One region of the Flexivirga sp. YIM B11880 genome, then DNA from elsewhere that is predicted to be linked to it. Evidence: riboswitches for the same ligand, from Rfam matches in the RefSeq annotation. Region 1 holds a riboswitch; the other holds the start of a gene.
What was found. Region 1 has a riboswitch for cobalamin ahead of ACN8HC_RS09050 (hypothetical protein). Riboswitches for the same ligand answer to the same signal wherever they lie in the genome.

Region 1 (4,901 bases):
CGACGCTCAGGTGCGCCGGAGCGATGCGCGTCGCGAGCACCATCAGCACGCCGGCTGCCAGTCCACTGGCGGCCACTCCGTACGCGGTGCGGTCGAAGGGCTCGACCCGATAGCGCGTGACGGTGCGCTCTCGGGAGGAGACGGCCAGCCCGGCCGTCGCCAACGCGAACCCGACACCGAACGCCGGCCACCGGACAACGCCTGGTGCGCGCTCGTCGAGCACCCCGAAGACGCCGATGCACAGTGCGATGAGCCCGACCACCGTCATCAGCGCAACCACGCGACGTGTCCGCACCGGCGCCGGTCCGCGGCGGCCGTAACCGCGCGAGTCCATGGCCGCAGCCAGCAGCAGGGACCGGTCGAGCGCATCGGCGAGCACGGGCACGATCATCCGCCGCACGAGGTGCCACCGACCCCCGCGGGCCGGCCGCAACCGTTGTGCGCGGTGCACCCGACCGATGCTCTCGGCCAGCTGCGGGAAGACCGAGACCGAGACGACCACGACGGTGCCGATGTCGTAGAGGCTGATCGGCACCACCTTGAGCAGCCGCTTCGGGTTGGCCAGCGAGTTGGCCGCACCGACACAGACGACCATGGCCGCGAGATGCAGCCCGTCATACAGCCCGTCGAGCAGATCCGACAGATGGACGGGGCCGAGCAGGGTGACGCCAGCAGCCCACTGTGGCAACGGGATTCGAGGGAGGTCGAGCAGCACCGGACCGCCACCGCCCGCGCCAAGGAAGCACCGGAACAGCACGCGCACCACGACGATGAACGCTCCGAGGAGGAGATACACCCGCAACGAGCGCGCCCACGGTGCGTTGCCGCGCCGCAGCACGACGACGAAGCACGACACGCCGACCAGCAAGAGCAGCAGCAACGGGTTGGTGGTGAACGAGGCCGCCACCGCCAGACCGATCGCCCACAACCACCAGGCGACCGGGTGGACGGGAGCCGGCAGCCGGTTCACCCGAGGTGGCGCCGTCGAATGACCGACACCACGGCCCCGCCGATCGCCAGCGCGGCGAGCACGCCGCCGCCCACGACTGTCGTGGCGTTGACGCCCGACGACGTGCTGGCTTGCTTGATGAGCTTGTCGCTGTTGGCGACCGGCGGTTCGCCCGCCGCGACTGCCGCGCCGCTGGAGGTCGACGAACTCGAGGAGGTGGACGATGCCGAAGCGGTCGTGCGGTGCGTCTTCTTCGCCGGGTGATGGCTCGTCGGGCGCGTGCTCGACGTCCTCGCGGGTGCGGTGGACGACGGACGCGCGGCGCGGGTCGGCCGGCGGGTCCTCGTCGGATGGGTCGGCGCGGGCGCGGTCGTGGTCGTATGACGAGGCGGCGCCGGCGCGGTCGTCGTGCTCGTGGGCCGGGGGGCGGTGACCGGTCGAGTCGGTGTGGCGCGCGGCACCGAGTTGCTGCCCTCGTTGAACGACCAGCCCTCGAAACCACCCGGAATGACGTGGCTGGAGGAGACACCCTCGCTGCTGACCGACCACGATCCGCCGTTCGCGGCCTTCGAGTAGCTCCAGTAGGCGTTCGCCGGGGGCGTGTTGACGCACTGCTCGTGATAACCGTTCGGCAGCGTCGTGGTTGCGGACGGCTGGCCGTAGAGCCGGCAGACGAACGCCAGCCCATAACGCTGTGTGCCCTGGATCGGGATCCCGGCCGCCTGCAACGCCTGCAGACCCGTCGCGCCGCTGCCGACCGGCGAGCACCGGATCGCAACACCGCCGCCGAGCGGCCCGAAGTCGACCACCACCGTCACCCCGGCGCTGCTCGTGCAGTAGCCGTTGTGTGCCGAGGCGGCTCGTGCGGGTGCAGCGGACCCGGCATACGCGAGGCTCGTCGCCGAGGTCGCGAGCGCAACGGCAGCGGCCGAGCGCAGCAGGCGGCGGGAGGCGGCGGGCATGATCGGTGCGTCCTTTCGCGCCGCGGGGGTCCACGCGCGACACGAGATCGCCCGCGACTGCAGTCCGCGGCAGTCGGTTCCGGTGACGGGTGGCGCAGGTATTCCGGCTCACGACCTGGGTCGTTCACGGCTGCGGGTCAGCGCCGGAGTCACACCGGCTTCCCCTGCTCGCACCTGGACGCTCGCCTGAGCGTCAGTCCAAAACGGTAGCACCGCTTGTTTATTGCCACGGAATGCCGCACAGTCCTGACGTGACCACCATCCGAGAACTCGATCTCACCCAGGCAGTGCGGGCGCTGGCGAAACTCGCCGCCGGCACGGACCGGGCGATCGTCGGGATCACCGGAGCACCGGGGGCGGGCAAGTCGACGGCCGCGAAGACGCTGGCGCGCCGGTGCACGGCGCACGGCATACCGACCGTGGTCGTGCCGATGGACGGCTTTCACCTCGCCCAGGCGGTGCTCGACGCGCGGGGCTGGGCCGCTGACAAGGGCGCGCCGCACACCTTCGACGCCGCGGGTTACGTCGCGCTGATCGAACGGATCCGCAAGGAACGTGACCGGTCGGTCTGGGCGCCGACGTTCGAGCGTCTGCTGGAGGACCCGGTCGCCGGGTCGATCGAGGTCGCACCCGAGACCCGGCTGGTGATCACGGAGGGCAACTACCTGTTGACCCCGGAGGAGCCGTGGTCGGAGCTCAGCGGGCTGCTCGACACGATCTGGTATGTCGACACGCCGGACCAGCTGCGGGTCGACTGGCTGATCGCCCGCCGGCGGAGGTATGGCGCGTCCATGCAGGAGGCGACCGATCTGGCCCTCGGCTCCGACGAGCGCAACGCCGAGCTGATCCGCAGCACCCGGGACCGGGCGGACGCGTTCCTGCGGGTGGCGTGAGCCCCGTCATACCAGCTGTTCGCGCGCAACCTCCGCGCCCGCCGTGCGTCTTCCCAGCATGAGGTGCGACGCCGTGACGGCAGGACGAGGGGCGACCGCCCCGTCCCCGCTCGGCGTTACCGATCGGAACGATCACTGGTTAAGGTCTGAGCGAGGGGCCGGGACGTCATGACAGTGAGCGCACCGGCGATGTATGCCGAGAGGCCGTATCGCGTGGGAGGTCGGGTCCGTGACCGTGGATCTGTGCTTCCGCGCGACGCGATGACCGGCGGAGACTCGGTCGACCTGGCCGAGCTCTACCGCACCCATCACCTGCAGATGGTCCGGCTCGCCCGGTTGCTCGTCGACGACCTGGCGAGCGCCGAGGACGTGGTGCAGGAAGCGTTCCTCGGCATGCATCGCAACCGGGCCGCGCTGCGTGACTCCGGTGCGGCCGTCGGCTACCTGCGGCAAGCGGTCGTCAACCAGTCCCGTTCGATGCTGCGCCGGCGGCGCACCGTGCGCGCGCACCTGAAGGTGGCCGAACCGGAGATCGCGCCACCGGCCGACAGCGACGTGCTGCTGGCCGAGGAGCATCGGCAGGTCCTGCGTGCGGTCGACCAGCTGCCACCGCGGCAGCGCGAGGTGCTCGTGCTGCGCTACTGGTCCGAGCTCTCCGAGGCGGAGATCGCCACCGCGCTCGGGATCAGCAAGGGGACCGTGAAATCACAAGCGAGCCGGGCGATGGCCGCCCTCGCCCGCATCATGCAGGAGGAAGGAGGCGCCCCCGATGAGTGAGCCGGACAACCACGACGACCTGGAGCGCCGCCTGCGCGAGGCGTTCGCCGCCCGGGCCGAGCAGATCGAGCAGCACGACCTCGACCTGGACCGGGAGCATTCCGTCGCCGCGCTGCTGCAGTCGCCCTCCGGGCCGAGCCGGACCCGGAGGATCTTCACCGGTGCGGGCATGCTGGCAGCTGCGGCAGCCGTGGCCGGCGTGGTCACGCTCGCCATTCATCCGTCGGACCGGCACCAGCCGACCAACGCGCTGCGTCCGGCGACGGCCAGCTCGGCAACCACGACGATCGGCATCGGGCCGACGCCCGCGCGCGCGGTGACCAGCACCGCGAGCAAGGCGTCACAGCACGTGGCTCGCCCGTCCGGGCAGCTGAGCTCCCCCTCCCGACAGCTCACCCCGACCACGACCGCACCGAGCACGAACACGCCGAGGACCGCAACCGGGCACGGCGTGCCGTCCAGTTCCAGCAGCTCGACCACGACGACGCCGCAGCTTCCCCCGACGATGCCGCCGGGTCTGCCGCAGAGCGGCGTGCTCGGCGACGGTGAATACACCGGACCCGTGCCGCTCGCCGACACGGGCAACGGCACCCGGATGCTGCCGATGCCGGACGGCACGAAGTGGGAAGTCACCTCCCGGGCGGACCGGTCGCTGACGATCCGGCTCACCTACCTGTCCACGGACATCGACGCGTTCTGGCGCGCGACCCTCCCGGCGCAGGGCTGGAAGGCGGACGCGCAGTTCGAGACGAGCGGGTGGAGCTTCCCCGGCACGGCGTATGCCGTGAGCGCGATCAACGACAAGGGCTCCTTCACCGTCAGCTGGTGACACCCGCCGGCGGCCAGGACCGGTCGTCCAGGGTGCGGGAGATCGCCGCCCGCCAGGCGGCGCGCTGCGTCTCGCGCCGTTCCGTGCTGAGCCGCGGATCCCACTGGCCGGCACGGTGCCAGTTGCGGCGCAGCACCTTCACATCGGACCAGTAGCCCACGGCGAGGCCGGCCAGATAGGCGGCGCCGAGGCTCACGGTCTCACTGGTCGTGGGTCGCACCACGGAGACGTCGAGCACGTCCGCGACCATCTGCATCATCAGGTGGTTGGACGTCATACCGCCGTCGACGCGCAGCGACTTCAGCGGCACCCCGGCGTCCGCGGTCATGGCCTCGACGACATCGCTGGTCTGCCAGGCGCACGACTCGAGCACCGCCCGGGCGAGGTGCCCGGCGGTCACGAAACTGGTCAGCCCGGAGATGAGGCCACGGGCACCGGACGACCAGTACGGCGAGAAGAGCCCGGTGAATGCGGGCACCACCACGCAGCCG
Region 2 (4,901 bases), on a different contig from region 1:
CAGCAGTTCTTGGGGGTCGGTAGGGCAAGTGAAGCCTTCGGCGAAGACGACTTCCGGGTCGGCGGTTGGCGACGGCTGCACGGCAGGTGCTTCGACCGGCGCTGGGGCGGGTTTGCGCGCAAACCCGAATCCACTTCCGGCTCGGCCGCTCTCGACCGCCTTGTTCACCTTGACCGTCGACTGTTCGGCTCGGTGGCGCGGCTTCATGTGCAGGTAGTAGGTCGTCTTGACGCCCTTGCGCCAGGCATCGACATACAGGTCGCTCATGCCGCCGATGTCGCGTGACTCCAGGTAGATGTTGCGGCTGATGGCCTGGTCGATCCACTTCTGCGCCCGCGAGGCAACGGTCAGGTATGCCGCCGGCGGCAGCTGGAAGGAGGTCTGGAACACCTCCAGCAGGTCTTCCGGCACACCGGGCACGACCGACAGGTCACCACGCGAGCGCAGCAGGTCCTCGCGCACCGTGTCCCAGATGCCGCGCTCCTGCAGCGCAGCTACCAGGTTGCGGTTGACCTCCAGGAATTTCCCTGATGACGTCGTGCGCGAGAACAGTTGAGAGAACTGCGGATCCAGGCCCGGTGTGGTACCTGCGACAAGACCGATGGATGCGGTCGGGGCGATCGCCATGAGGGTCGCATTGCGCACCCCGGCCGTGACGCGCGCGCGCAGTGCGTCCCAGTCCATCCGGCTGGTGCGCGGGACATCGACCTGAACCCCGCGGCGCTGCTCCAGCACCTCGAGGGTGTCGATCGGGACGAGCCCACGGGACCAGCCGGATCCCTCGAAGTTGGGGTACGCGCCACGTTCCTGAGCCAGATCGCACGACTCGTCGATCGCGTGCCAGCTGATGAACTCGGCCAACCGGTCGATGAGGTCCGCCGCTTCATCGGACGCGTACGACAGTCCGAGCCTCTCCACCACGTCGGTGAAGCCCATGAAGCCCAGCCCGATTGCGCGATTCCGATCATTGGAGTGCTCCGACTCCGGCACCGACGAGCGGGTGATGTCGATGAGGTTGTCCAGCTGCCGCACGGCCAGCCGGGTCGACTCGGCGAGCCGGTCCCAATCCCAGTCCCACTCTTGGCCACACTCATCCTCGACAGCCCGGGGTCCCCGCGAAGTATCGACGGAGGAGCGCAGCGGGGGAGTCGAACTTCGTGGGGTGGGCGCCAGATGCCGAGAGAGATTGATCGAGGCCAGATTGCAGACGGAAACGTTGTCCCGGTCCTGCGGGAGGGTGATCTCGGTGCACAGGTTGGACAGGTGAATGGTGCCGGTGTTGTCGTTGAGCGCCCGCTGGTTGATCGTGTCCTTCCAGGTGAGCCATGGGTGCGAGGTGGTCTGCAGCGAGACGAGGATCGACTTCCACTGCGCACGAGCGCGGATCTTCTTGAAGGAGCGCAGCTTTCCAGCCTCGGCGAGGGCGGCATACTCCCGGTAGCGGCGGGAGAAGTCGTCGCCGACCAGCTCCACCAGGTCCGGCGTTTCGAGCGGGTCGAAGAGATACCACTCGTCATCCGCGACGACCCGCTTCATGAACTCGTCGGACAACCACACGGCGGTGTTCGCCGTACGCGTGCGCCGGTAGGGGTCGCCGGCGTTCTGCCGCAGGTCGATGAACTGCGGGAAGTCCAGGTGCCAGTTCTCCATGTAGAAGCACAGCGCTCCGAACTTCTTCCCGCCCCGCGACACGGCCCGCAGGATCGAGTCGATGGTGTGCATGAACGGAATCGGACCGGTCGAGGAGGTGTGGTTGCTGCGGATCGGACTGCCTTCTGAGCGCAGCTTCGACACCGAAAGGCCGATGCCGCCGGTTCCTTTGGTCAACCACATGACGTCCCGCATCGACTTGGCGATGTGCTCGATGTCGTCGTCCATCTGCATCACGAAGCAGTTGGACAGCTGCGGCGTGGTGGTGCCGGCATTGACCAGCGTGGAGCCGGCTGCCAGATAGTCGAGGGACGCCATCTTCCGGTAGAAGCGGATCGCCGCCTGGGTGGGGTCCTTCTCGTTGACCGACATACCCATGGCCACGCGCATCCAGAAGTAGGCCGGCACCTCCAGCGGCCGGCGGTCGGAATCCGTTGCCATGTAACGGTTCTTGAGGGTGACGATGCCGATGTACCGCAGTCCGTCGTCCAGGTGGTGGTCGAGTGCCGCGGCGAGCTGCTCGAGGTTGAAGGCGGACGCCAGCCGCGGGTCGAAGAGCCCGTCCTCGACCGCCTCGCGGACGTAGCCGGGGAACCGCGCCTGGTGCAGCAGAGCGAGCTCGGACCGGGTCTCGAAGTCGCCGAGCACCTTCTTGTAGATGGTCTTCAGCAGCAGCCGGGACGCGATGACGTCGAAGTCCGGGTCGTCCTTGACGTTCTGCACGGCCACCGAGATCGCGGCCTCGTCGAGTTGTTCGGTGGTGATGCCGTCGAAGAGTGTGATCGCCAGTTCCGAGGCGATCTGCATGGTCATCGCCATGGCGTTCGGCAGGCCGTCTGCGGCTCGCTCGATCGCCCGGTTGATGCGGTCTGCGTCATACGGCTCGCGTGAACCGTCGCGCTTGGTGACATGTATGGCCACGTGCGGTGTCTCCCGTTCTCCCTCACTGTGGCCCGGCGAGGAAGACGGCGAGCGGGCAGCAGACGCGCTGAGGCTCGCTGCCGCTCGTTCGTCAGCCCTTCCCGCGCGGGCTGCGGTCGGTCCCGGCCGCGGGTGCGCGGTCGGGGCAGTGGCAGGTCTTCGGACTCGTGACTCCGTGCGCGGCCGCGCACACCTACCGGTCGTCGCTTCCCAGGTGTCCAACCCAGTGCTGTTGACGACTTTCGTCCTCACTCACCGCTGCGGGGGCAGTGCCGGACTCTCACCGGCTTCCCTCTTGCCTCGAATCACTCGGTATGCCGCAAAACGGCGGCCGCGTGAGTCGAACCAGCTGCGAGAGACACACTATCTAGTGGTAGCCAGTTTGCCAAGGCCCAACATGATGTAGTTGCATGCCCGTAATTACGGCGATGTCAAATCCGCGGAACGGCGCGGAGCAGAAATGGCGAGGCAGCCAGGCGTGGTGGCTCAAGGGGCGTGTCGCGGCCGCCGAGAGACAACCCTGGGATGTCTCTCGGTGCGGATGTTGTCGGCTCGGCGAGAGCGCGCGGCGTGGTGCCAGGAGAAGGCACGTGGGGAGGGGCGGCTGCCGGGGTGTGAACGAGAAGAAAACTCCGAAGAGCGAGTGACGAGAATCGAACTCGCGTATTCAGCTTGGGAAGCTGATGTTCTACCATTGAACTACACTCGCGTGTCCCGAATGATCGCCAAGGCGCTCGCTCGGACCGGCAGGAGTCTAACCCACGAAGGCTCGCCACAACGCAACTGCCCGCCCGGTAGCGTGACCACCGTGCTGCTCTCCGACCGCGACATCCGCGCCCAGATCGACGCCGGACGTGTCCGCCTCGACCCCTATGACGAGGCGATGATCCAGCCGTCGAGCATCGACATCCGGCTCGACCGATACTTCCGGCTCTTCGACAACCACAAGTACCCCTTCATCGACCCCTCCGCCGAACAGGACGAGCTGACCCGGCTCATCGAGACCGAGGCCGGCGAGCCGTTCGTGCTGCATCCGGGGGAGTTCGTGCTCGGCTCGACCTACGAACAGGTGACGCTGCCCGACGACGTCGCCGCGCGGGTCGAGGGGAAGTCGAGCCTGGGCCGGCTCGGTCTGCTGACTCACGCCACGGCCGGCTTCGTCGACCCCGGGTTCTCCGGTCACGTGACGCTGGAGTTGTCCAACGTCGCAACGCTGCCGATCAAGTTGTGGCCGGGCATGAAGATCGGTCAGCTGTGCTTCTTCCAGCTCAGCAGTCCTTCGGAAAGTCCATACGGCAGTGCTAAATACGGGTCCCACTATCAGGGTCAGCGAGGTCCCACCGCGAGCCGCTCATACGTGAACTTCCACCGCAGCCAGGTGTGATGGATCGCTTCGAGGCCGGCCCGTCGCACGAGGGGGCGCACCCGTTCCTGACCCTGCCCGACGGCCGGCGCCGGCCGGAAGCGGTGGCGCTGCTACTGCACGGCGGCGCCGAGCACGGACTGGAGCGGACCAGCAAGTACGCCCCGCCGATCCTGCGGATGCTCGCGGTCGGCCGCAGCATCGAGCGGGGCCTGCGCGGCCGGGTCGCCGTCGCCACGCTCCGGGACGCGGTGCGCGGCTACAACGACGAGCGACGTTCGCCTGTCGTCGACGCGCAATGGGCTCTCCGGCGGCTGCGCGATCTCTACCCGCAGGCTCCACTCGCGCTGGTCGGTCACTCGATGGGTGGCCGGGTCTCGCTCGAAGTGGCCGGCACCGACGGCGTCGTCGCCATCGTCGGCCTGGCCCCCTGGATCCCGCGGGAGTATGACGTCGCGCCGTTCGTCACCCGGCATACTTTGCTTCTGCACGGCAGCAAGGACACCGTCACCGACCCACGGAAGAGTGCCGCGCTCGTGCGGCGAATCGGCGATGCCGGCGGTGACGCCCGCAGCGTGCAGCTGACCGACTGGCACGCCATGCTGTTGCGGGCGCCCGCCTGGCATCGCCATACCACCGACTTCCTGGCCGAGACTCTGCTGGACCATTGACCTCGCCACCTGGGCGTTTTCGGTGTGAACATGTCGGTGGTCCTTGTTACGTTGGGTGACCATGATCCGCTTCGAGCAGGTGGTCAAGACCTATGCCGGCGGAGAGACGGCTGTCGACGATCTCTCCTTCGAGGCACCGACCGGCCAGATCACCGTGCTGGTCGGGCCGTCGGGCTGCGGCAAGACGACGTCGTTGCGGATGATCAACCGGATGATCGAGCCCACGAGCGGGCACATCTTCATCGACGACCAGGACGTCCAGTCGGTCAATGCTGCACGCTTGCGTCGCGGCATCG

Region 2: another riboswitch for cobalamin. It lies ahead of ACN8HC_RS01560 (ribonucleoside-diphosphate reductase subunit alpha); the one in region 1 lies ahead of ACN8HC_RS09050 (hypothetical protein).

The regions. Positions count from the first base shown of each region.
Region 1 is NZ_JBMAMH010000004.1:291,557-296,457, forward strand. Features, by position in the region: gene ACN8HC_RS09045 (energy-coupling factor transporter transmembrane component T) at 1-970, opposite strand, end outside; gene ACN8HC_RS09050 (hypothetical protein) at 967-1,911, opposite strand; cobalamin riboswitch at 1,988-2,135, opposite strand; gene ACN8HC_RS09055 (nucleoside/nucleotide kinase family protein) at 2,163-2,804, shown strand; gene ACN8HC_RS09060 (RNA polymerase sigma factor) at 3,048-3,581, shown strand; gene ACN8HC_RS09065 (hypothetical protein) at 3,574-4,410, shown strand; gene glpK (glycerol kinase GlpK) at 4,400-4,901, opposite strand, start outside.
Region 2 is NZ_JBMAMH010000001.1:316,077-320,977, reverse strand. Features, by position in the region: gene ACN8HC_RS01560 (ribonucleoside-diphosphate reductase subunit alpha) at 1-2,571, opposite strand, end outside; cobalamin riboswitch at 2,705-2,934, opposite strand; tRNA gene ACN8HC_RS01555 (tRNA-Gly) at 3,210-3,280, opposite strand; gene dcd (dCTP deaminase) at 3,380-3,955, shown strand; gene ACN8HC_RS01545 (alpha/beta hydrolase family protein) at 3,955-4,605, shown strand; gene ACN8HC_RS01540 (ABC transporter ATP-binding protein) at 4,667-4,901, shown strand, end outside.